DNA from 3 places in the Kitasatospora sp. NBC_00458 genome. Region 1 is predicted to be linked to each of the others. Evidence: riboswitches for the same ligand, from Rfam matches in the RefSeq annotation. Region 1 holds a riboswitch; each other region holds the start of a gene.

Region 1 (7,681 bases):
CACAGGTCCTGGGCGAACTGGAGCTCGGCCTCGACGGCCTCCTCCAGCATCTCCGTCACCTGCTGGGCCATCTTCTCGTCGAAGAGGTCGGGCTCCTCCTCGCGGACGGTGTCGACCACCGACATCGCGAAGTCCATGTGCATGGACTCGTCGCGGAACACCCAGTTCGTCCCCGTCGCCAGGCCGTGCAGCAGGCCGCGCGAGCGGAACCAGTACACGTACGCGAAGGCGCCGTAGAAGAACAGCCCCTCGACGCAGGCCGCGAAGCAGATCAGGTTCAGGAGGAACGCGCGGCGGTCGTCCTTGCTCTGCAGCGAGTCGATGTGGTCGACCGCGTTCATGTACTTGAAGCAGAACTGGGCCTTCTGGTGGATGGAGGGGATGTTCTCCACCGCGGCGAAGGCCGCGTTGCGGTCCTCCGGGTCCGGAAGGTAGGTGTCGAGCAGCGTCAGGTAGAACTGGACGTGCACGGCCTCCTCGAACAGCTGACGGCTCAGGTACAGCCGCGCCTCCGGGGAGTTGATGTGCTTGTACAGGCTCAGCACCACGTTGTTGGAGACGATCGAGTCACCGGTCGCGAAGAACGCGACCAGCCGGCCGATCATGTGCCGCTCGCCCTCACTCAGCTTCGCCAGGTCGGCGACGTCCGAGTGCAGGTCCACCTCCTCCACCGTCCAGGTGTTCTTGATGGCGTCGCGGTACCGGTCGTAGAACGACGGGTAGCGCATCGGGCGCAGCGTCAGCTCGAAGCCAGGGTCGAGCAGCATCTTCTCGCGGTCGGGGGTGCTCACTGGCAGGCCTCGCAGGACTCGGGGTTCTCCAGGGAGCAGGCCAGCGCGGCCTCCTCCTCCGGGGTGAGGGTCGGGGTGCCGGCGCCGATCGGGCCGACGGGGACCGGGGCGGCGGCGCGGGCGGTCCCGGAGGCGGCCTGGGCGATCCGGGTCGCCGGGCGCGAGCGCAGGTAGTAGGTGGTCTTCAGACCGACCTTCCAGGCGTACGCGTACATCGAGCTGAGCTTGCCGATGGTCGGCGCGGCCATGAACAGGTTCAGCGACTGGCTCTGGTCGATGTACGGCATCCGGGCCGCGGCCAGGTCGATCAGCGCGCGCTGCGGCAGCTCCCAGGCGGTGCGGTACAGCGACCGGACCTCGGCGGGCAGCCAGCCGAGCTCCTGGACCGAGCCGTTGGCGTCGCGCAGCGCGTCCCGGGTCTGCTCGTCCCAGACGCCCAGCTCCTTGAGCTCGCGCACCAGGTACGGGTTGACCTGGAGGAACTCGCCGGAGAGGGTCTCGCGCTTGAACAGGTTGGAGACCTGCGGCTCGATGCACTCGTACACGCCGGCGATCGAGGCGATCGTCGCGGTCGGGGCGATCGCCAGCAGCAGCGAGTTGCGCAGGCCGGTGGTGGCGACGCGGGCGCGCAGCGCCTCCCAGCGGTCGGCCCACTCGGGCGCGGCGCTCGGGCTGTGCTTGCCTTCCAAGAAGTGGTCGATGTGCAGCTCGCCGCGGGCGGCGCGGGTCTCGGCGTACGCCTCGTGGCGGCCGAGCTGCTCGGCCAGGTCGGCGGAGCGCTCGTACGCGGTGAGCATGATGCGCTCGGCGATCAGCGTGGAGAGCCGCTTGGCCTCGGCGGAGTCGAAGTCCAGGCGGAGCTGGAAGAAGACGTCCTGGAGGCCCATCACGCCGAGGCCGACCGGGCGCCAGCGGGAGTTGGAGGCCCCGGCCTCGGGGGTCGGGTAGAAGTTGATGTCCACCACGCGGTCGAGGAAGGTGACGGCGGTGCGGACGGTGGAGTCCAGGCGGTCCCAGTCCATCGCGTTCAGCAGGTCGGCGGCGGTCGCGCCGGCGGCCACGTGGGCGCCGAGGTTGACCGAGCCGAGGTTGCAGACGGCGGTCTCGGAGTCGTCCGTGACCTCCAGGATCTCGGTGCAGAGGTTGGAGGAGTGGACGGTGCGGCCGGGCAGCGCGGTCTGGTTGGCGGCGCGGTTGGAGGCGTCCTTGAAGGTCATCCAGCCGTTGCCGGTCTGCGCCAGGGTGCGCATCATCCGGGCGTACAGGGTCTGCGCGGGGATGGTGCGGACGGCCTTGCCGGCCAGCTCGGCCTTCAGGTAGGCCTCGTCGAACTCGGCGCCCCACAGGTCGACCAGCTCGGGGACGTCGGCCGGGGAGAACAGCGACCAGTCGGCGTTGGCGTTGACCCGGCGCATGAACTCGTCCGGGATCCAGTGCGCCAGGTTCAGGTTGTGGGTGCGGCGCGCCTCCTCACCGGTGTTGTCGCGCAGCTCCAGGAACTCCTCGATGTCCGCGTGCCAGGTCTCCAGGTAGACGCAGGCCGCGCCCTTGCGGCGGCCGCCCTGGTTGACGGCGGCGACCGAGGAGTCGAGGGTGCGCAGGAACGGGACGATGCCGTTCGACTTGCCGTTGGTGCCCCGGATCAGCGAGCCGCGCGAGCGGATCCGCGAGTAGGAGAGGCCGATGCCGCCGGCGTGCTTGGAGAGCCGGGCGATCTGCGCGTACCGCGAGTAGATCGAGTCCAGGTTGTCCAGCGGGGAGTCCAGCAGGTAGCAGCTGGACATCTGCGGGTGCCGGGTGCCGGAGTTGAAGAGGGTCGGCGAGGAGGTCAGGTACTCCAGCCGGCTCATCAGGCGGTACAGCTCGGCCACCTCGCGCACCGACTGCTCGTTGTCGCCGACCGCCAGGCCACAGGCGACGCGGAGCAGGAAGTGCTGCGGGGTCTCGACGACCTTGCGGGTGATCGGGTGGCGCAGCAGGTAGCGGGACTGCACGGTGCGCAGGCCGAAGTACTCGAAGCGGTCGTCGCCGGCCGGGTCGATCAGGGCGTTCAGCGCGTCGGTGTGCTTGGCGACGAAGGCCGCGGTGGCGTCGCCGATCAGGCCCTCGGCGTGGCCGACCGTGATCGAGGTGGAGAACGAGACCACGCCCTGGCTCGCCGCCTCGTCGACGATCTCCAGCGCGAGCAGCCGGGCCGCCAGCTTCGAGTACTGCGGGTCCTCGGCGATCATCGACGCGGAGGCGTCCACGGCCAGCCCGCGCAGCTCGGCGAAGTCCGATCCGGCGTGGCGGCCGCGCAGGGCGGCGGCGGCGACGTGGCCGGGGTCCACCTGGGGGAGGTCGGCGCTGCGGTCGGTCAGCAGTCGGAGGAGCGCGCCGCCCGGGTCGGAGACCGTCGGGGCGGTGGGGGCGGAGCTGGAACCCTGGGCGGGCAGGGTGACTGAGGCAGCGGTGGTCAAGGCGCTCTCTCCTGGCGGCGATCGGCGGCTGTGGATCGGGGTACCGGGCCGTTCGGGGCAGGGGAGGACGGCGCGGGCGCCCTGGGCGTCGCGCGGCGTGTCGTCCCCGGCCCGCCCGCGAGGCCCGGAAGGTGGTGCTCGTGCTGGGGCCTCTGCGGGGAGGCGCTCGCACACCGTCGGCAGGTACTCGGACTCGCGGGCCCCGTCGGGGGCGGCCGCTCACCGCTGCGGGGCAGTCCCGGACTCGCACCGGGTTCCCCTGCGTCGACAGCAGGATTGAGCATACATCTAGTGGTGCTCTCCCGATGCGACACCACATGTTGTGCAGCGCGGCGTGTTGGCCCGATGACGGCTGGTACCGGGGCGGGGGTCCGGACACCCGCCCGGAGCCGTGTTCTGAAACGGATTGGTCACCGGATCGACCCCTCGTCCGGTGCATGCCCTACGATCTCGGCACATGAGCGAGGGAACGGGCGCTCCGGGGGATCGGGCCAGTCGGGCCGTGCCGCCGGAGCAGGGTCAGCAGCCTGGGGCACCGGGGCCGGCGCCCCAGCACGGTCAGCCGCCGGTGCCGCCGCCCGGCGGGTTCGGGCCGCCTGCGACGCCGTACGTCCAGCCGGGGGCGGGGGTGCCGCCGCAGGGACCGCCGCCGGTGTTGCCGCAGGTGCCGTCCGGCTCGGTGCCGTACCCGCAGCCGGGTCCGCAGCCGGGCCCGCAGCAGGGTCACCAGCCGGGTCCGCAGCAGGGTCCGCAGCAGGGTCTCCCGCCGCAGGCGCAGTCGGTCGCCGGCGCTCCGACGCAGTTCGTCCAGTGGTCCCCGCAGGGCGGTGGGCCGCAGCCGGTCGCGCCGTCGTCCGCCGAGCCGGACTGGAACGCGATGGCGGACCGGCACGCCACCGATGCGCGCCGGCGCAAGCGCCTGTGGATCGGCGCGGTCGTGGTGGCGGCCGTCCTGGTCGGCGGGATCGTCGGGGCCGGGGTGTGGATCAACGGCAGGGACAAGGGCGGCGACGACCCGCAGCCGGTCGCGAGCTCGTCCACCGCGGGCGGTCCGTCCGCCACGGGCACTCCCACCGAGCAGGCGGTGGCGGCCATCTCCGACGCCGCCACCGACAAGCTGCCGGTCGACGCCGCGACGCTGTTCCCGGACCAGACCCGGACCATCGACGGCAAGGTGTGGACCCGTCAGGTGACCGGGTCGACCGCACCCTGCTCCAAGGCGACCACCGGCGGGCTCGGCCTCGCGCTCGGCGACGACACCTGCCGTTCGCTGGTCCGCGCGACGTACGTCAACGGAGAGAGCGCCGTCACGGTCGGCATCGCGGTCTTCGACAACAAGGCCGGTGCGGACCGGGCGCTCGGCCGGCACGCGGGCCTGATCCAGGGTCTGTCGGGCACCGGCGTCGCGATGTTCTGCGTGACCGACAAGTCGGGCTGCACCGAGACGCACGCGTCGATCGGCCGCTTCGGCTACTTCACGGTGGCGGGCTCGCTGAAGCAGGGCGCGGACCAGAGCGACCAGATCGCGGCGGCCGCGGCCGCCCCGCTGGCGGGGCGCGCCAAGGAGGTCCTGCTGGGCCGCGGCGGTCGCAGCGGCTGACCGCGGGACCGGGGGAAGGCTGAGTCGGGAGGCCGGGGGCGGTCCGATAGGATGACCGCCGCCGGGGGGAGGGATGCACTCTCCACGGCCGCCCTGGTGGGGAATCAGCGAGCAGGAGGTACCGCGCGGTGAGCGCTGCCGTCAATGCGACCAGCAGACGGCGCAGAGCGGCGGGCCGCAGACGCGGACAGGGGGAGCCTGTTCCGGCGATGCTGCTCCCGGCGCCGCCCACTTCCCAGGAGAAGTACAGCTACACCGTCCGGCACCAGTGGGTGTTGACCCTGTGTTCGGTGGTGAGTTTCGGCTGCCTGGTGGTCAGCCAGGCCGAGCTGTACTCGCTCGGGTCGTGGTTCTGGCTCTGCGTCCCGTTCCTGTTCTTCACGGTCGTCTACTACGTGGTGTCGCTGCGCGTGAACAGCTTCACGCCCAACTTCGACATCAGGGAGCACCGCCGGCTGGTCCGGCAGTGGAGCCCTGACACCCACCCGACGGTGGACGTGTTCCTGCCGGTCTGCGGCGAGCCGATCGAGGTGCTGCACAACACCTGGACGTACGTCCGCAAGATGGCGGAGCACTACCCGGGCCTGGTCATGCCGTACGTCCTGGACGACGCGGCGAGTCCGGAGGTCGAGGCGATGGCCGCCGACTTCGGGTTCCGGTACGGCGTGCGGGAGAACCGCGGCTGGTTCAAGAAGGCCGGCAACCTGCACTACGGCTTCGGGCGCTCCGACGGCGAGTTCATCCTCATCCTGGACGCGGACTTCGCGCCCCGGCACGACCTGCTGCACGAGGTGCTGCCGTACCTGCAGCGCAACCCGAAGCTGGGCATCGTCCAGTCGCCGCAGTTCTTCCGGGTGCTGGACTCGCAGAACTGGATCGAGCGCGGCGCCGGCGCCATCCAGGAGCTCTTCTACCGCTCGGTCCAGGTCGCCCGGCAGCGCAACGACGGCGCGATCTGCGTCGGCAGCTGCGCGGTCTACCGGCGGGCCGCGCTGGTGGAGAACGGCGGCACCACGCTGATCGCCCACTCCGAGGACGTGCACACCGGCTTCGACCTGCGGGCCCTCGGCTGGGACCTGCAGTACATTCCCGTGGCCCTGTCCACCGGCGTCTGCCCGGACAACGCCGGGGCGTTCCAGAACCAGCAGTACCGCTGGTGCATGGGGTCGATGTCGCTGATGACGAGCCGCAAGTTCTGGAACACCGACCTCGACTTCACCACGCGGCTCTGCTACGTCTCCGGGTTCCTCTACTACATCCACACCGCGCTGCTGACCTTCGCGCTGCCGATGCTGCCGATCATGCTGCTGCTCTGGCGGCCGGACCTGCTGAAGGTCGAGCACCTGGTGCTGGTCATCCCCAGCCTGGTGTACGCCACCCTGATCTTCCCGCTCTGGCACCGGGCGCCGTACCGGCTGGAGGCCTGGGCCGGCCGGATGATGTACGGCTGGGCGCACTTCTTCGCGGTCTGGGACCTGGTTCGGGGCCGCCAGCGGGGCTGGCAGCCGACCGGTTCCAGCAAGGCCAAGAACCGGCAGCGGCGGTTCTGGGCCGGCGTCATCGTCTGGGGCGGCGGCTCCGCGCTGGTCTGGGTGGTCGCCGCGGTCTACCGGATGTTCACGCTGAACCCGCTGGACTTCGCCCTGGTGCTCTCCTCAGGCCTGTTCTACGCGGTGACGGTCGGCCGCATCCTCATCCAGCCCCGATCCCAGGACGCCCCGGCATGACCCTCCCCACCCGCACCGCCCGTGACGGCCGCCGGGCGCGTGCCGCCCTGGCCCGCGCCCTCGTGGCGGCCCTGCTGGTACTCCCGCTGGCGGCCTGCGACCTGCTCGGGGAGAAGCCGCTCGGCCCCGCGGCGGCGGCCGTCGCCGCCGCGCCCTCCCCGGGGGGTACGACCGGCGCCGCCCCGACCGCCGTGGCCGCTCCGTCGACGCCCGCCACCGCGCTGCCGTACGACGTCCGGCCGCTGCTCAAGCCGGCCAAGAAGTACCTGGGTGTCGCCGTCGACGGGGCCCCGCAGTCGATGGCCGGCGTGGACGAGTTCGCCGGGCGGATCGGCAAGCGGCCGAACATCGTCGAGTACTACTCGGGCTGGGGCGACGAGTACGACGTCAAGGGCGTGACCAACGCGTGGCAGGGCGGCGCGCTGCCGTTCATCGCCTGGGAGCCCTACAAGACGCCGCTGGCGGACATCGCCGCGGGCAAGTACGACGACTACGTCAAGCGCTACGCGGCGGCCGTCCGCAACACCAACGTGCCGGTCGCGATCAGCTTCGCCCACGAGTTCAACGGCACCTGGTACGACTGGGGCACCAAGACCACCACGGCGGCCGACTTCGTCGCCGCCTACCGGCACCTGCACGACGTGTTCACCCAGCTCGGAGTCGGCCAGGTGATCTGGGTCTGGAGCCCGAACAGCATCAACCCGGTGCCGGCGGTCGCGCTCAAGCCCTACTACCCCGGCGACACCTACGTCGACTGGGTGGGCATCGTCGCCTACTACACGCATCTGGAAGCCGGCACCTTCGACACCCTCTACACGCCCACCCTCACGCAGATCCGCACCTTCACCAACAAGCCGTGGATCATCGCCGAGACGGGCTCCGAACCGGGTGCCCGCAAGGTGTCCGACATCTACAACCTCGCCGCGAACGTGATCAAGCGTCCCGACTGCCTGGGCTTCATCTGGTTCAACCTCAACAAGGAGGTCGACTGGCGGATCGAGGGTGATCCGCAGTCCCAGAGCGCGTTCAAGCAGGCGGTGTCCGACGGCCGCTACAGCTTCGACGTGAAGAGCCCCTGATGACGCCCTCCCCCACGCCCCGCAG
Region 2 (7,681 bases), 4.5 Mb from region 1:
CGCTGGAGGTCTTCCAGGTCCTGGCCGCGCTGGACGAGGCCGCCCGCGGCACGGGCGGCCTCGTCGTCGTCCTGGAGCAACTGCTCCGCCGGGCCGCGGGCACCCTCGGCGGAGGGCCGGGCGAGGTGTCCGAGGTGTGGGCGTTCCGGCGTCGACTGCGCCGGCACGGACTCGACCCCCGGGTGCTGTTGCGGGCCCTGCCCGAGCACGACGAGGCTCGCCGCCGCTGGCTTGTCCCGCTCGCCCCGCCGGTCCCGGTGGACGCGCAGGCCGAGCTCGACGTGCAGGCCGAGCCCGAGGGGTCCGGAGCCTCCACTGCGTCCGGCGGTGCGGACCGGCTCTCCGCGCTGCTCGACGCGTTCCGGGCGGCTCTGGTGGACGCGCTGGCCGAGCCGCTGTTCGCCCGGCTGTCGGCCACCGGGCGGCGCCATCTCGCCGCTGCCCTGACCGGCGGGACCGGGACCGGGACCGGGGGTGCGAGCGGGACCGGTAGCGCGAGCGGAAACGGGCGCAGGTCTGCGGGCGGGCCGGGTCTGCGGACGTTCCTCGCCGCCGTGGCGGAGCAGCTGCCGCCGCTGCGCGGCACCTCGACCGCGCTGGCGCTCCTCACCGCCCCCGCCTCGGAACCGGAGGGCGGATCCGCCACCGGAGGCGCGGCCTCCACGGGCGCGGCCCCCGGGGGAGCGGGCATCCCCGGCGGAGCGGGCGCCACCGGTGGCGTCGAGGGCCTCCACGGGCCAGGCGGAGCCGTGGCCCAACGTCATCTCGCCTCCGTGGCAGCCCAGTTGGCCCGGCTGCCGGACCAGGACCCGTGCTTCCTGGGGCGTGAGGAGCTGGTCGACCGGATCGTCGGGGCACTGCGCAGACGCCACGCCCGCTACGGGCGGGCCACCGCCTTCCTGGCCGGTCAGCCCGGCGTCGGCACCTCGGCCGTGGCCGTCGAGGTCGCCCACCGGCTCGCTCCCGACTTCCCCGGGGGCGCCCTCCACCTCGACCTGTTCGGTCTGCAGCCCGGCCTGTGCCGGGACGCCCGGACCGTCGTCCGGGTGGTGACCGAGGCGCTCGGTCTCGACCTCGGCTCCGGCGCGATGGACGACGCCCACCTCTTCGCGGCCTTCACGGGCGCCCTGAGCGACCGCGGCGTCCTGCTGGTCCTCGACAACGCCCGGGACGCCGCCCACGTGGCGCCGCTCGCCCGGGCCGCCGCGGGCGGGGCGGTCATCGTCACCTCGCGGGACCGGCAGCAGGGCTACGCCGATCCCGGACTCGTCTTCACGGTGGGCCCGTTGCACCGTGACGCGGCCGTCCGGGTGCTGTCCTGGTGCGGCGACGACCACGTGGCCGACCACCGCCCGCTCCACCTGCTCGCCCACCTGTGCGACGACGTGCCGATGGCGCTGCGGATGGTCGGGGCCCGGCTGACCAGCGATCCCGACCTCGACCTCGACTACCTGGTGCAGGTCCTGGAGGAGGAGACCACCCGGCTCGACTACCTGGAGGCCGGTGACCGGGCCCTGCGGGCGGTCATCGGACTGAGCTACGACGCGCTGGACGGGCCGGCCCGGCGGGTGTTCCGCTACACCGCCGCCGCTCCTGGCTCGGCGACCACCGGGCCGGAGCTGGGCCACGGCCTCGAAGCCCCGCCGCTGCGCCAGGAGCTCCTCCTCAACCGGCTGGCGGACCGCAGCCTCGCCGGGAAGGAGGTCGTCCGCGTTCCGGACCGGCCGCTGCTCGCCACCTTCACCCTCTTCGACCTGGTCCGGCTGTACGCGCTGGAGCGCCTCGCGGCGGAGGAACAGCCGGACGCCGTAAGCGACTTCCGGCAGCGATCGGTGGCCTACCTGTGCGACGCGATCGCCGGCATCACCGATGAGACCGTGGACGGCGGACAGGCGGGCGAGCTCGACCCGGCCCGGTTCGAGGACGCGCTGCGGCTGGCCCAGGAGCACGACTGGCTCGACCTCGCCACCCGGCTGGCGATCGGTCTGCACGTCCTCGCCCTGGCGCGCGGCGAGCTCGACGGCATCCTGGCGATCAACGCGACCCGGGTCGCCCTGCACCTGAAGGCGGGGGAGCCGGAGGAGGCCGTGAAGGCCTGCCTGCTCAACGCGGAGACCCTGCTGGCGAAACGGGCCTTCGACGCGGTCGAGGCATCGGCCCGGGAGGCGATCCGGATCGCCGGGTCGTACGGGCTGCCCGAGCGGGCGGCCGAGGCGCGTTTCCGGCTGAGCCTGCTCCGGTGGGAGCAGGAGCGCTTCCCGGAGGCGCTGGCGGAGGGCGTCGAGGCGGCGGATGCGCTCGAAGGGCTCGGCCGGTGGCGGACGGCGGTGCCCGTGGCCGCCAACAACTGCCTGATCGCGCTGCGGATGGACGACGGACCCGCGGGTCTCCTCTGGGGGCGGCGTGCGGTGGAGCTCGCCGACCGCCACGGCGACGGGTACCAGCAGGCGTCCGCCAGGCACGACCTGTCCCGGGCCGAGCTGCTCACGGGGGAGTACGCGGCGGCCGTGCGCACGGCCCGGGACACGGCGGACCGCTGGGAGCGGCAGGGGCGTCTGCTGGACGCGGCGACCTGCTGCGGCATCGCGGCCGAGGCGGCGGAGGCGACCGGGGACCTCGCGGCGGCGGCGGAGCTCTGCAACGCCGCCGCCGACCACTGCCTCCGGGAGGGGACGAGCGGCCGGATCCTGGACGCCCTGGTGAGGTTGAGCGCGCTGTACATGCGGGCGGGCTCCCATCGGAACGCCGGCTTCACCCTGGACCGGGCCCTGGCGGCGCTCCGGTCGGCCGGGCCTGCGGCGGCCGGGTCCACGGCGGTCGGCGCGGACGTTCCGGCGCTGCTGCGGACCGAGGTCCTGCTGCGGCACGCCGCCGTGCGGCTGTTCCCGGACGTGCTGGTGGCGGGCGGCGGGGACGGCGAGGCGTCCGCCGGTCGGCCCGGGGAGCTGGGCCGGGTGGACCGGCCGGTCGGGGCGGACGAGGGCGCCCCGGAGGCCGGGGACCTGCCGGAGGGCGGGGCCGGTTCGGAGGAGGCGCCGACCAGTGAGGAGCTGGAGCGGCTGCGCGACGTGCTCGCCCGTCATCGGGAGGGTGCCGTACCGGTGGAGGAGGCCTGCCGACAGGCGGAGGTCCTGCTCACGGCCGACACGCGGTATCCGCCGGTCAGGGAGGCCTGGCTCTTCCTGGAGCTGCGCGGCGCCGACGACCGGCCGGCGGCGGCCCTGCCCGGTGCCGGGTAGGGAGGGCGGGTCGCCCGTCGTCCGCGTGGGGCCCTGGACTTACTAGGACGTCCGACTATATGGTCGTGGAAAGGTCCGCGGTGTCAGGGAAGCCGGTGTGAGTCCGGCACGGTCCCGCCACTGTGACCGGGGAGTCCGTCCACGCAGGACACGGCCACTGGCAGCCAGCCGGGAAGGCCCGCGGGCGGGCGTCGATCCGGGAGTCAGGATACCGGCCGCGGACGGTCCGTGTTTTCCACGAGGATGGAGACGACACGCATGACTCCGGGCTGCTCCCGTTCCACCGCCCCCGGCCGTCCTGTGCCGCCCGCCGGGGCCCACCTGCTCTGACGGTCCGCCTGTCGCACCCCGCCGACGGCCGCCCCGCCGCGCCACCGCGCGGCGTGCCGCCGTGGGCGGAGTCCTCCATTCCTCCTCTCCCCACCCCAGACGAGAGAAGGAACCGATGGTCCGTGAACTGACCCACTTCGTCGCAGGCAAGCGCGTCCCCGGGACGTCCGGCCGCCTCGGCGACGTGTACGACCCCAACACCGGCCGGGTCCAGGCCCGGGTGCCGCTCGCGAGCCGCGCCGAGGTCGAGGCGGTGATCGCCGACGCCGCGCAGGCGCAGCCCGAGTGGGCGGCCTGGAACCCGCAGCGCCGGGCCCGGGTGCTGCTGCGCTTCCTCCAACTGGTCGAGCAGGAGCGGGAGCCGCTCGCCAGGCTGCTCTCCGCCGAGCACGGCAAGACGGTCGCCGACGCGCACGGCGACCTCCAGCGCGGGCTGGAGGTGGTGGAGTTCGCCGCCGGTATCCCGCACCTGCTGAAGGGCGAGTTCACCGACAACGCGGGCACCGGCATCGACGTGTACTCGATGCGCCAGCCGCTCGGCGTCGTCGCCGGGATCACGCCGTTCAACTTCCCGGCGATGATCCCGCTGTGGAAGGCGGCGCCCGCGCTGGCCTGCGGCAACGCCTTCATCCTCAAGCCCTCCGAGCGGGACCCCTCGGTGCCGCTGCGGCTGGCCGAGCTGTTCCTGGAGGCGGGCCTGCCGCCGGGCGTCCTCAACGTGGTCAACGGGGACAAGGAGGCGGTCGACACCCTGCTGGAGGACCCGCGGGTGCAGGCGCTCGGGTTCGTCGGCTCGACGCCGATCGCCCAGTACGTCTACGCGACGGCCGCCGCCCACGGGAAGCGCGCCCAGTGCTTCGGCGGTGCCAAGAACCACATGATCGTCATGCCGGACGCCGACCTCGACCAGGTGGCCGACGCGCTGATCGGCGCCGGCTACGGCTCGGCGGGCGAGCGGTGCATGGCGATCTCGGTCGCCGTCCCGGTCGGCGAGGAGACCGCCGACGCCCTGGTGGCCAAGCTGGTCGAGCGGATCGGCGCGCTGAAGGTCGGCCGCTCGGACGACCCGGAGGCGGACTTCGGCCCGCTGGTGGGCCCGGACGCGCTGGAGCGGGTCCGCGGCTACCTGGACCTGGGCGTCCGGGAGGGCGCCGAACTGGTCGTCGACGGACGGGACTTCCGGCTGGAGGGGCACGAGGGCGGGTTCTTCCTCGGCGCGTCGCTGTTCGACCGGGTCACGCCGGACATGCGGATCCACCGCGAGGAGATCTTCGGCCCGGTCCTCTCGGTGGTGCGCGCCGCCGACTACGAGGAGGCCCTGCGGCTGCCCAGCGAGCACGAGTTCGGCAACGGGGTGGCGATCTACACCCGGGACGGCGACACCGCCCGCGACTTCACCCGCCGGGTGAACACCGGCATGGTCGGCGTGAACGTGCCGATCCCGGTGCCGATCGCCTACCACACCTTCGGCGGCTGGAAGCGGTCCGCGTTCGGCGACCTCAACCAGCACGGGCCGGACTCGATCCGCTTCTACACCCGCACCCGCACCGTCACCTCGCGCTGGCCCTCCGGGGTCAAGGAGGGCGCGAGCTTCACCATGCCGACGATGGGATGAGCGCCGTGCACGACCACGACCACGACCTGAGCGAGGACCAGCGGGCCGTCGCGGAGACCACCCGGGCGTTCGCCGACGAGTACCTGGCGCCGCACGCGGTGGAGTGGGACCGGACCAAGCACTTCCCGGTGGACGTGCTGCGCAAGGCGGCGGACCTCGGCCTGGCCGGCGTGTACGTCCGCGAGGACGTCGGCGGGTCCGAACTCACCCGGCAGGACGGGGTGGTGGCCTTCGAGGCGCTCGCCACCGGCTGCCCGTCGATCGCCGCCTACCTGTCCATCCACAACATGGTGGGCTGGATGGTCGACCGCTACGGCACCGCCGACCAGCGCCGCCGCTGGCTCCCGGCGCTCTGCACGGCCGAGCATCTGGGAAGCTACTGCCTCACCGAGCCGGGCGCCGGATCGGACGCCGCCGCGATCGCCACCCGCGCGGTGCGCGACGGCGACCACTGGGTGCTGGACGGCGTCAAGCAGTTCATCTCCGGCGCGGGCGCCGCCCGGCTCTACCTGGTGATGGCCCGGACCGGCGGCCCCGGACCGAAGGGCGTCTCCGCCTTCGTCGTGGACCGCGACGACCCGGGGCTGTCCTTCGGCCCGAACGAGCAGAAGATGGGCTGGAACGCCCAGCCCACCCGGCAGGTGGTGCTGGACGGGGTCCGGCTGCCCGCCGACCGCCTCCTCGGCGCCGAGGGCGGCGGGTTCGGGATCGCCATGGCCGGGCTGAACGGCGGCCGGCTCGGCATCGCCGCCTGCTCGCTGGGCGGCGCCCGGACCGCGCTGGAGCGCGCCACCCGGTACCTCGCCGAGCGCGAGGCCTTCGGGGCCCGGCTGCTGCACGCCCAGGCGCTCCAGTTCCGGCTCGCCGACATGGCGACCGAACTGGAGGCCGCCCGCGCCCTGGTGTGGCGGGCCGCCGCCGCGCTGGACCGCGGCGACGACCGCGCGCCCCAGCTCTGCGCGATGGCCAAGCGCCACGCCACCGACACCGGGTTCGAGGTCGCCGACCAGGCGCTCCAACTGCACGGCGGCTACGGCTACCTCGCCGAGTACGGCATCGAGAAGATCGTCCGCGACCTGCGGGTGCACCAGATCCTCGAAGGGACCAACGAGATCATGCGCGTCATCGTCGCCCGCGGCCTGACCGGGGCCGCCTGATGGCCACCACGGACGGAGCGGACCCCGGCGAGGTCGTCGTCGACCGGGACGGGCGGGCGGGCCTGATCGTCCTCAACCGCCCCAAGGCCCTGAACGCCCTCACCCACGGCATGGTCCGGCGGATCGCCGCCGCGCTCGACGCCTGGGAGTACGACGACTCCGTCGCCACCGTCGTCGTCACCGGCGCCGGTGAGCGCGGGCTCTGCGCCGGCGGCGACATCGTCGCCATCCACCGGGCGGCCACCGGCGGCGACCGGCGGGCCACCGAGGAGTTCTGGCGCGACGAGTACCGGCTCAACGCCCGGATCGCCCGCTACCCCAAGCCCTACGTCGCGGTGATGGACGGCATCGTGATGGGCGGCGGCGTCGGGATCTCCGCCCACGGCAGCGTCCGGATCGTCACCGAACGCACCCGGATCGCCATGCCGGAGACCGGCATCGGCTTCGTCCCCGACGTCGGCGGCACCTACCTGCTCTCCCTCGCCCCCGGTGAACTCGGCACCCATCTCGCCCTCACCGCCGGGTCCGTCGGCGCGGGCGACGCACTGCTGTGCGGCCTGGCCGACCACTTCGTCCCGGCCGTGCGGCTCCCCGCCCTCCTCGACGACCTCGCCGAACTGAGCGTCCACGACGCGCTCGCCCGCCACGTCGCCGACCCGCCGCCCGCGCCGCTCGCCGGGCAGCGCGGCTGGATCGACGACTGCTACGGCGCCGACACCGTCGAGGAGACCGTCGAACGGCTGGCCGCGGCGGGAGTTCCGGAGGCCGGGGAGGCGGCCGGCCGGATCGCCGCCAACTCGCCCACCGCCGTCAAGGTCGCCCTCGCGGCGCTGCGCCGGGCCCGCGGGCTGGGCCCGCTGGAGGCGGTGCTCGACCAGGAGTACCGCACCTCCTGCGCCGCGCTGGCCACCCCCGACCTGCCGGAGGGGATCCGGGCGCAGGTCATCGACAAGGACCGGCGGCCGCACTGGGAGCCGGCCACCCTGGCGGCCGTCCCCGACAAGGAGATCGAGCGCCACTTCCTGTCCCTGGGCGAGCGTGAGCTCGGCCTCGCCGCCCCCGCACCCCTGGAGCGCTGGTGACCCGCACCGTCGGATTCGTCGGACTGGGCAACATGGGCGGCCCGATGGCCGCGAACCTCGTCAAGGCCGGGCACCGCGTCCTCGGCTACGACCTCTCGGAGCAGGCCCGCGACCGGGCGGCCGGGCACGGGGTGACCGTCACCGGATCGGCCGCGGAGGCCGTGGCGGAGGCCGACGCCGTCCTGACCATGCTGCCGACCGGGCGTCACGTCATCGACGCCTACCGTGCGCTGGTCCCCGCGGCGGCGAGGCCCGGGA
Region 3 (7,681 bases), 1.4 Mb from region 1:
GGTAGATCACGCCCGGCCACACGTCGAGGGCCCCCGACAGCTGCCGGATCGACCAGTTGTCCAGCCCATGCGCCCTGGTCAGCTCCAGGGCGGCGGCCACGATCTTCTCCGCGGTGATGGGCGGGAGGCCTTCGGCCATGCGGGAGCGTCTGCGGGGGGACCGGATCATACGGCGACCCTAGTTCAGCGCCCGAGAGTCTGGCGAGAGCCGGTGCCGTGCGCCCGCCGGGCTGCGGCGCCGCCCCGGGGGCGCGTTGACCTGGCCTTTTCGATGTCAGCGGCGGCCCATCGGCGGGGGTTCGCACCGCCGCTTGGACGGCGTTCAAGAGGCGGTGCGGCCGGGACGGGAGGGGAGGCGGTCGGCGGCACCCGCTGCCGACCGCCTCCCGGCCCGCTCAGGCGGTTCCGGCCGGTTCGGCCCGTTCGGCCCGTTCGGCCGGTTCCGCCAGCAGATCGGCGAGCAGGCCGCCGAGGACCGCGGGGCCGTTGCGGGTGAGGACGGACGCCGGATGGAACTGCACGGAGGCGAAGTCCGGCCCGCGCAGGGCGTGGACCTCGTCGTCGGCGGGGTCGCGGGAGACCCGGACGCTGCCGGGCCGCCAGAGGGAGGGGAAGTCCTCGGAGCCGCAGCGGGCGACGAAGGCCGAGTGGAAGCCGACCGGCTCGGACCGCCCGAACAGGTCCACGACCCGCTGGACGCCCCGCTGCGGGACGGGTCTGCGGACGACGGCCAGGCCGAGCAGGGTGCAGAGCACCTGGTGGCCGAGGCCGACCGCGAGGAACGGGGTGCCGTTCGAGAGCAGCCGCGCGGTGGCGGTCCGGAGCCGGGCGATCCCGGGGCCGGTGCTCCGCCGGGGGTCGCCGGGGCCGGGACCGGTGACCACCAGGTCGTACCCGTCCAGGCCGTAGGCGTCGACGCCGAACGGGTCCGGGCCGGCGGGGTACTGGCCTGCGAGGTAGGGGCCGGCGAGGTGGGGGCCCGTGAGGCACGGGCCGGTGCCGTTCGGGCCGGTGGTGTGCGGTTCGTCGAGCCGGCGGACCTCGACGGTGGCGCCGAGGGCGGTGAGCAGGGTCCGGTCCGGGGCGGTCAGCGCGTCCCCGGAGTCCAGGACGAGGATCCGGCGACCTTCGAGCGCGGGCACCGGTCGTGCGCGCTCGCCCGGCGCCGACTGCCAGAAGGCGGCGAGCGGCTCGTTGCGGCCGGCGAGGGCCCGGCGGACGGCGGGGTGCGAGCCGAGGTCGGGCGGTTCCGGTGCGCGCTCCCCGGGCACGGGGGCGTCGGCTGCCAGGGCCCGGAGCAGGCCGGCGGTCTCGGCCGTCGTCCTGGTTGCCGCTCCGGCCGTCGCCGCCGGGTCCGACCCGTGCACCCGGGCCGGAGCGGGGTGGAACCGCAGACGGCCGGCCGCGTCGATGTCGGCGGTCCCGTCGAGCACGGCGGAGTCCAGGGCCTGGCGGCCGCGGCCGTCCCTGCCGATCAGCGCGATCACGCCGGGGTGGCCGTCCGGGGCGGCCCCGGCGGCGGGGGAGGTTCCGTCGTCGAGCGCTGCTCCGTCGTCGGGGGCGGTCGGCGCGGGGAGCGTCTCGTGGAGGATCTCCCGGACGTCGCGGGTGGTCCGGCCCTCGACCAGGTACTCGGTGTGGGCGAGCCGGTGCGTGCTCCGCAGGCGGGGACCGGTGATCCGGCCGCCGTCCTCGCAGAGCCGACCCGCCGTTCCGAGTCCTTCGTCGACCGCCCGGTAGAGCCCGGCGGCCTCCTCGGGGTCGGCCAGGAAGGCCAGGAGCCCCTCGGGGGCGGGCCCGTCGGACGGGTACCGGTGGGTGCCGCCGACCGGGTTCAGTACGACGGTGCCGCGGTCGAGGGCGACGTGGCGACGGGGCGAGGCTCCGATGAAGGCGTGGTCACCGGTGTGCACGACGAACGTCCAGTACGAGCCCGGGTGTCGTCCCAGCAGTCGCCGGAAGAGGGCGAGCGCGGCGGTCGGCGACCAGTCGGCGACGGTGGCCGCGAAGGGGCGCCCGGTGCCGGGCACGCCGGGCACGCCGGGCACGCCGGGAGCGCCGACGGGGCCGGCGTCCGGTTCGGTGAGGGCGACCGGTGTGCCGGGCAGCAGTCCGAGCACCTCCGCGACCGGGGCCAGCGCCTGCTCGGTGACGGTGAGCGCGGTCAGTCCACCCGGCCCGGTCAGTCCACCCGGCCTGGCCGGTCCCCCCGGCGCGGGGCCTTCGCCCTGTGGCAGGCGGGGGAGGAGGGCGAGGACGTGGTGGCGGCCGGGGGCGTCGGTGTCCGGCACCGGTACGGGCAGGTCGGCGATCCGGGCCGGGTGGCTCACCGTGCCGGTGAGGACGTCGAGGATGCCGGGACCGGTGGTCCCGGGGCGGTGCACCAGGGCGAACGGCGGCGGCGCGGAGCCGGTGATGAGGCGGAGCAGGCGCTGGGCGGTCCTGGTCATCGCCGCACGCTTCCGGCGGCGGTCGGCGGCGCACCCGGTGATCCGGCCGGTGAACCGGTCGGCGGTGCGCTCGGAGCCGCGGTCGGCGTGGAGTACGGGGCTGTCTGCGGGATCGTCAAGGGAGCGGTCCCTCCGGGAGGGTGGCGGCGGAGGTGGCGGGTGCCGCCCACACCCGGCCGCGCCGGACCCTGCCGCCCGGGGGCGGGGCCGGTCCGAGCTGTGCCGTCACGACAGGGGGTGCCGTCCCGACGGACGGAGCCGCTGCGATGGAGGCCGGAACGGTCCGGGCCGGCACGGCGGGGGTGGGTCTGGTCCGGACAGGGCTGGACAGGACGGCCGGCGCGACATGGTCGAAGGGCCATCTGCAGCTCCCGTTGGACGCTGTATATGAAGTGAGGCTAACCTTACCTACTCGCGGTCAACAAACGTCAAGCATTTCCTGTGCGACCCGTTCCGCGGACCCCGTCCCGCGTCTCCCGGCCCGCTCCCCGGCTCGCGGAACCCGTCCAGCGGACGCGGCCCCGCGGACCCCGTCCGCACACACGAATGCGCCGCCCCCGCCGGTGCGGGGACGGCGCATGGGCGGGCGTCAGCCCTCCGTGCGGCGGAGCAGGTAGGTGTCCATGATCCAGCCCTTGCGCACGCGGGCCTCCTCGCGCAGCTCCCGGATCCGCGGGGCGGTCTCCGCGAGCGGACCGGCGGCGAGGATCTCGTCGGGCGTGCCGAGGTAGGCGCCGTAGAAGACCTCCAGCCCCTCCGGGTCGACCGCGGTGAAGGCGGCCCGCCCGTCGAGCATCACCACCACGTCGTCCACGCCCTCGGGGAATCCCTCGGCGAGGCGCCGGCCCGTGGTGATCTGCACCGGACGGCCGACCCGGGTCAGCGTGGTGCGGTGCCGCGCGGCGAGCGCCGAGACGCTGCTGATCCCCGGGATCACCTCGTACCCGAACGCCGCACCCCCGCGCGCCAGCACCTCGTCGATCACGGCGATGACGCTGTCGTAGAGGCTCGGGTCGCCCCAGACCAGGAACGCGCCGGTCTCCTCCGGGCCGAGGTGCTCGGCGACCAGCCGCTCGACCAGGTCGGCCCGGCGGCTGCGCCAGTCCTCCACGGCCGCCGCGTACGCCGGGGTGGTGCGGTCCCGCTCCGCGTCCGACACCTCCACCACGCGGTGGCCGGGCCGGCCGTGCTCGCCCAGGATCTGCCGGCGCAGCCGGATCATGTCCTGGCGTTCCTCGTTCTTGTCGAGGATGAAGAAGACGTCGGTGCGGGCGAGGGCCTTGGCCGCCTGCAGGGTCAGGTGGTCGGGGTCGCCCGCGCCGATGCCGATGACGAAGATGTGCTGCATGACAGCGATTGTGCCGTCCGTCCGCTGTCCGGCCACCGCCCGCCCGTCCGCCGCGCTGTCCGCCGCCCGCCGTCCGCCGCCCGCTGCTCCTCTCCCCGCCCGCCCGTGTCGGCCACGGCGCCCTGCGCGCCCACGCGGCCATCCGCCATCCGGACAATCGCCGACGGCGCGGCTCGGGTGGGCCTAGGCTGTGCCCCGCAGTCGGTTCGCCCTGCCAGCCAGGCAGGCGCGTCGCAAGAGGGAACCCGGTGGGAATCCGGGACTGCCCCGCAGCGGTGAGTGGGAACGACCGCCGTCACATGCACTGGGCCCCACCGGGGCCCGGGAAGCGACGGCCACTAGGTGTCCGCCCTTCAAGGGCGGGCGTGCCCGCGAGTCCGAAGACCTGCCACTGCCCGCGTGCACCCCGTACGCGGTGATCTCGGTGACCTCGTGGGCGGGTCGGCGAAGCGGGCGGGCACGACTCGGTGCCGCGTCCCCGCTGCCGTACCTTCGCGTCCGCGTGCTCTCCCGGGATCGCAGCGCGACTCGCGAAGGAGAGTTCCGTGTCAACGAGTTCCACCACCCCGCAGGCCGCCGCGCAGGCAGGTCCGCAGGCCGCCGCGCCGCACTCCACCGCCCCGCAGGCCACCGTGTACGGCTACCCGAGGCAGGGGCCGAACCGGGAGCTGAAGAAGGCCGTCGAGGGCTACTGGGCCGGCCGCGTCGACGCCGACGCACTGCAGGCCACCGCCGCCGGCCTGCGCCGCGACAACTGGCGGCAGCTGGCCGAGGCCGGGATCGGCGAAGTCCCTACCGGCGACTTCTCGTTCTACGACCACGTGCTGGACGCCACGGTCGCCGTCGGCGCGATCCCGCCGCGCCACCGCGCCGCCGTCGACGCCGACCCGCTGGCCGGCTACTTCGCGATGGCCCGCGGCACCCAGGACGTCGCGCCACTGGAGATGACCAAGTGGTTCGACACCAACTACCACTACCTCGTACCCGAGTTGGGGCCGGACACGGTCTTCTCCGCCGACTCTGCCAAGCCGGTCTCCGAGCTGCGCGAGGCCCTCGCCCTCGGCCACCGCGCCCGCCCGGTACTGGTCGGCCCGCTCACCTACCTGCTGCTCGCCAAGCCCGCGCCCGGCGTGGCCGCCGGCTTCGAGCCGATCACCCTGCTCGACCGGCTGCTGCCCGTCTACGCCGAACTCCTCGGAGACCTGCGCGCGGCCGGCGCCGAGTGGGTCCAGCTGGACGAGCCCGCGCTCGTCCAGGACCGCACCCCCGCCGAACTGAACGCCGCCGCCCGGGTCTACCGCGAGCTCGGCGCGCTCACCGACCGGCCGAGCATCCTCGTCGCGACCTACTTCGACCGGGCCGGCGAGGCCCTGAAGGTCCTCGCCAAGGCCCCCGTCGAGGGCGTCGGCCTGGACTTCACCGGCCCCGGCGCCGCCAACCTCGCCGACCTCGCCGCCGTCGGCGGACTGCCCGGCAAGCGCCTCGTGGCCGGCGTGGTGGACGGCCGCAACATCTGGATCAACGACCTGGAGAAGTCGCTGACCACCCTCGCCACCCTGCTCGGCCTGGCCGACCGGGTGGACGTCGCGCCGTCCAGCTCCCTGCTGCACGTCCCGCTCGACGCCGGCCGCGAACGCGACCTCGACCCGCAGGTGGCCCGCTGGCTCGCCTTCGCCCGCCAGAAGACCGCCGAGATCACCACCCTCGCCCGGGGCCTGCGCGAGGGCGTCCACGCGATCACCGCCGAACTCGCCGCCAACCGCGCCGACCTCGCCTCCCGCGCCGCCTCCGCGCTCACCCGCGACCCCGCGGTCCGCGCCCGCGTCGCCGCCACCACCCCCGGGGACGCCCGCCGCGCCCAGGCCTACCCCGAGCGCGCCGAGGCCCAGCGCGCCCGCCTCGGCCTGCCGCTGCTCCCCACCACCACCATCGGCTCCTTCCCGCAGACCGCCGAGCTGCGCACCGCCCGCGCCGACCTGCGCGCCGGCCGCCTCGACGGGACCGGGTACCGGGAGCGGATGGAGGCGGAGGTCCGCGAGGTCGTCGCCTACCAGGAGAAGGCCGGACTGGACGTCCTGGTGCACGGCGAACCCGAGCGCAACGACATGGTCCAGTACTTCGCCGAGCAGCTCACCGGCTACCTGGCCACCCAGCAGGGCTGGGTGCAGTCCTACGGCACCCGGTACGTCCGGCCGCCGGTGCTGGCCGGCGACATCTCCCGCCCGCACCCGATGACGGTCGAATGGTTCCGCTACGCGCAGGACCTGACGGAGCGTCCGGTCAAGGGCATGCTCACCGGACCGGTCACCATGCTCGCCTGGTCGTTCGTCCGCGACGACCAGCCCCTCGCCGACACCGCCCGGCAGGTCGCCCTCGCACTGCGCGACGAGGTCACCGACCTGGAGGCGGCCGGCGCCGCCGTCGTCCAGGTCGACGAGCCCGCGCTGCGCGAGACCCTGCCGCTGCGGGCCGCCGACCGGCCGGCGTACCTGGACTGGGCGACCGAGGCGTTCCGGCTCAGCACCTCCGGGGTCCGCGCCGACACGCAGGTCCACACCCACATGTGCTACGCCGAGTTCGGCGAGATCATGACCGCGATCGACGAGCTCGACGCCGACGTGATCTCCCTGGAGGCGGCCCGCTCGCACATGCAGGTCGCCCACGAGCTGGCCGGGGCGGGCTACCCGCGCGAGGTCGGACCCGGTGTCTACGACATCCACTCGCCCCGGGTGCCGAGCGCCGAGGAGGCCGCCGAGCTGCTGCGCAGGGGGCTGGCGGCGATCCCCGCCGAGCGGCTCTGGGTCAACCCCGACTGCGGCCTGAAGACCCGGGGGTGGCCGGAGACCCGCGCCTCCCTGGAGAACCTGGTCGCCGCCGCCCGCGCGGTCCGCGGCGAACTGGCCGGCTGACCCCACCCCGCCGCACCCCGCCGGGGGGCCGCCTGCCCGCAGGCGGCCCCCGGCGGGGCCCACCACCCGCCGCCCACCGGCTCTCCCCGGCCCGGTCGGGCGGCACCGTGGTCGTCTTGTGGTGCGGAGAAGATTGCTGACAGGATCTCAGGCGGGTATGGCCCCGCGACGGAACCGCGGCGGGGCACCTCCGGAACGGCGCGCACGAGGAGGCCGGATGGCACGTGTCAACCTGCGGGCTGCATTCATGAGCGGCCTCTCTTCGACGGTGACGGCGCAACAGGTCTTCACCAACCGGGTCGACGAGGTGGCCGCCTTCGGCCGGTCGGTGGACGCGTTCCACCGGGCACTGGACGAGGCCGGGGTCTCGCCGGTCGTGGACCGTGCACAGGGCCGCCGCAACGTCCTGACCTTCTACGGGGTGGGGGGCATAGGCAAGACGACGCTCTCCCACGAGCTCGAACGACGCCTCCTCGCCGACACGCAGGCCGAGGGCCGTGACGACGTCGCGACGGTGCGGATCGACCTCTCGGAGGAGGGCGCCTGCGACACCGAGAGCCTGCTGCTGCGCCTTCGCGCAGGCCTGGGGCAGCTGGGGAGCCGCTGGCCCGCCTTCGACCTGGCGCTGGCGTCCTACTGGGCGCGCGCCCATCCCGGAGAGACGCTGCAGGAGTTCCTGGACGCCTCTCCGGCGCTTCGCCGTGCCTCGCGGAGCATCGGGCTGGGCGACCAGATCGCGGAGAGCGTGCGGCAGGTCGACCCCGCCGGCCTGGGCGGCCTCGCAGGGCTCGCCCACCGCGCGGCGCTGGCCACCTACCGGGCCGTCCGGGACCGCGTGCGGGAAGGGCGACTGCTCTCGGACTGCGAGCTGTTCGCCGAACTGGTCGAGGCGGACGCCGACTACGAGACGCTCTCGTACTTCCCCTACCTCCTGGCCTGGGACCTCGAAAGGCTGCCGGGCCGAGGCCGCGCGG

The links. Region 1 has a riboswitch for cobalamin ahead of OG550_RS23255 (ribonucleoside-diphosphate reductase subunit alpha). Riboswitches for the same ligand answer to the same signal wherever they lie in the genome.
Region 2: linked by a shared signal. The riboswitch ahead of OG550_RS03870 (CoA-acylating methylmalonate-semialdehyde dehydrogenase) and the one ahead of OG550_RS23255 (ribonucleoside-diphosphate reductase subunit alpha) in region 1 are both predicted to bind cobalamin.
Region 3: linked by a shared signal. The riboswitch ahead of metE (5-methyltetrahydropteroyltriglutamate--homocysteine S-methyltransferase) and the one ahead of OG550_RS23255 (ribonucleoside-diphosphate reductase subunit alpha) in region 1 are both predicted to bind cobalamin.

What each region holds. Positions count from the first base shown of each region.
Region 1 covers NZ_CP107904.1:5,575,271-5,582,951, forward strand. The annotation lists gene OG550_RS23250 (ribonucleotide-diphosphate reductase subunit beta) at 1-767, opposite strand, end outside; gene OG550_RS23255 (ribonucleoside-diphosphate reductase subunit alpha) at 788-3,226, opposite strand; cobalamin riboswitch at 3,412-3,534, opposite strand; gene OG550_RS23260 (hypothetical protein) at 3,903-4,850, shown strand; gene OG550_RS23265 (glycosyltransferase family 2 protein) at 5,060-6,577, shown strand; gene OG550_RS23270 (glycoside hydrolase family 26 protein) at 6,574-7,656, shown strand; gene OG550_RS23275 (ArnT family glycosyltransferase) at 7,656-7,681, shown strand, end outside.
Region 2 covers NZ_CP107904.1:1,113,874-1,121,554, reverse strand. The annotation lists gene OG550_RS03875 (trypsin-like peptidase domain-containing protein) at 1-3,239, shown strand, start outside; cobalamin riboswitch at 3,281-3,473, shown strand; gene OG550_RS03870 (CoA-acylating methylmalonate-semialdehyde dehydrogenase) at 3,685-5,184, shown strand; gene OG550_RS03865 (acyl-CoA dehydrogenase family protein) at 5,181-6,341, shown strand; gene OG550_RS03860 (enoyl-CoA hydratase/isomerase family protein) at 6,341-7,423, shown strand; gene mmsB (3-hydroxyisobutyrate dehydrogenase) at 7,420-7,681, shown strand, end outside.
Region 3 covers NZ_CP107904.1:6,932,691-6,940,371, forward strand. The annotation lists gene OG550_RS28280 (TetR/AcrR family transcriptional regulator) at 1-139, opposite strand, end outside; gene OG550_RS28285 (anthranilate synthase family protein) at 396-2,450, opposite strand; gene cobF (precorrin-6A synthase (deacetylating)) at 3,040-3,798, opposite strand; cobalamin riboswitch at 3,983-4,205, shown strand; gene metE (5-methyltetrahydropteroyltriglutamate--homocysteine S-methyltransferase) at 4,431-6,707, shown strand; gene OG550_RS28300 (tetratricopeptide repeat protein) at 6,955-7,681, shown strand, end outside.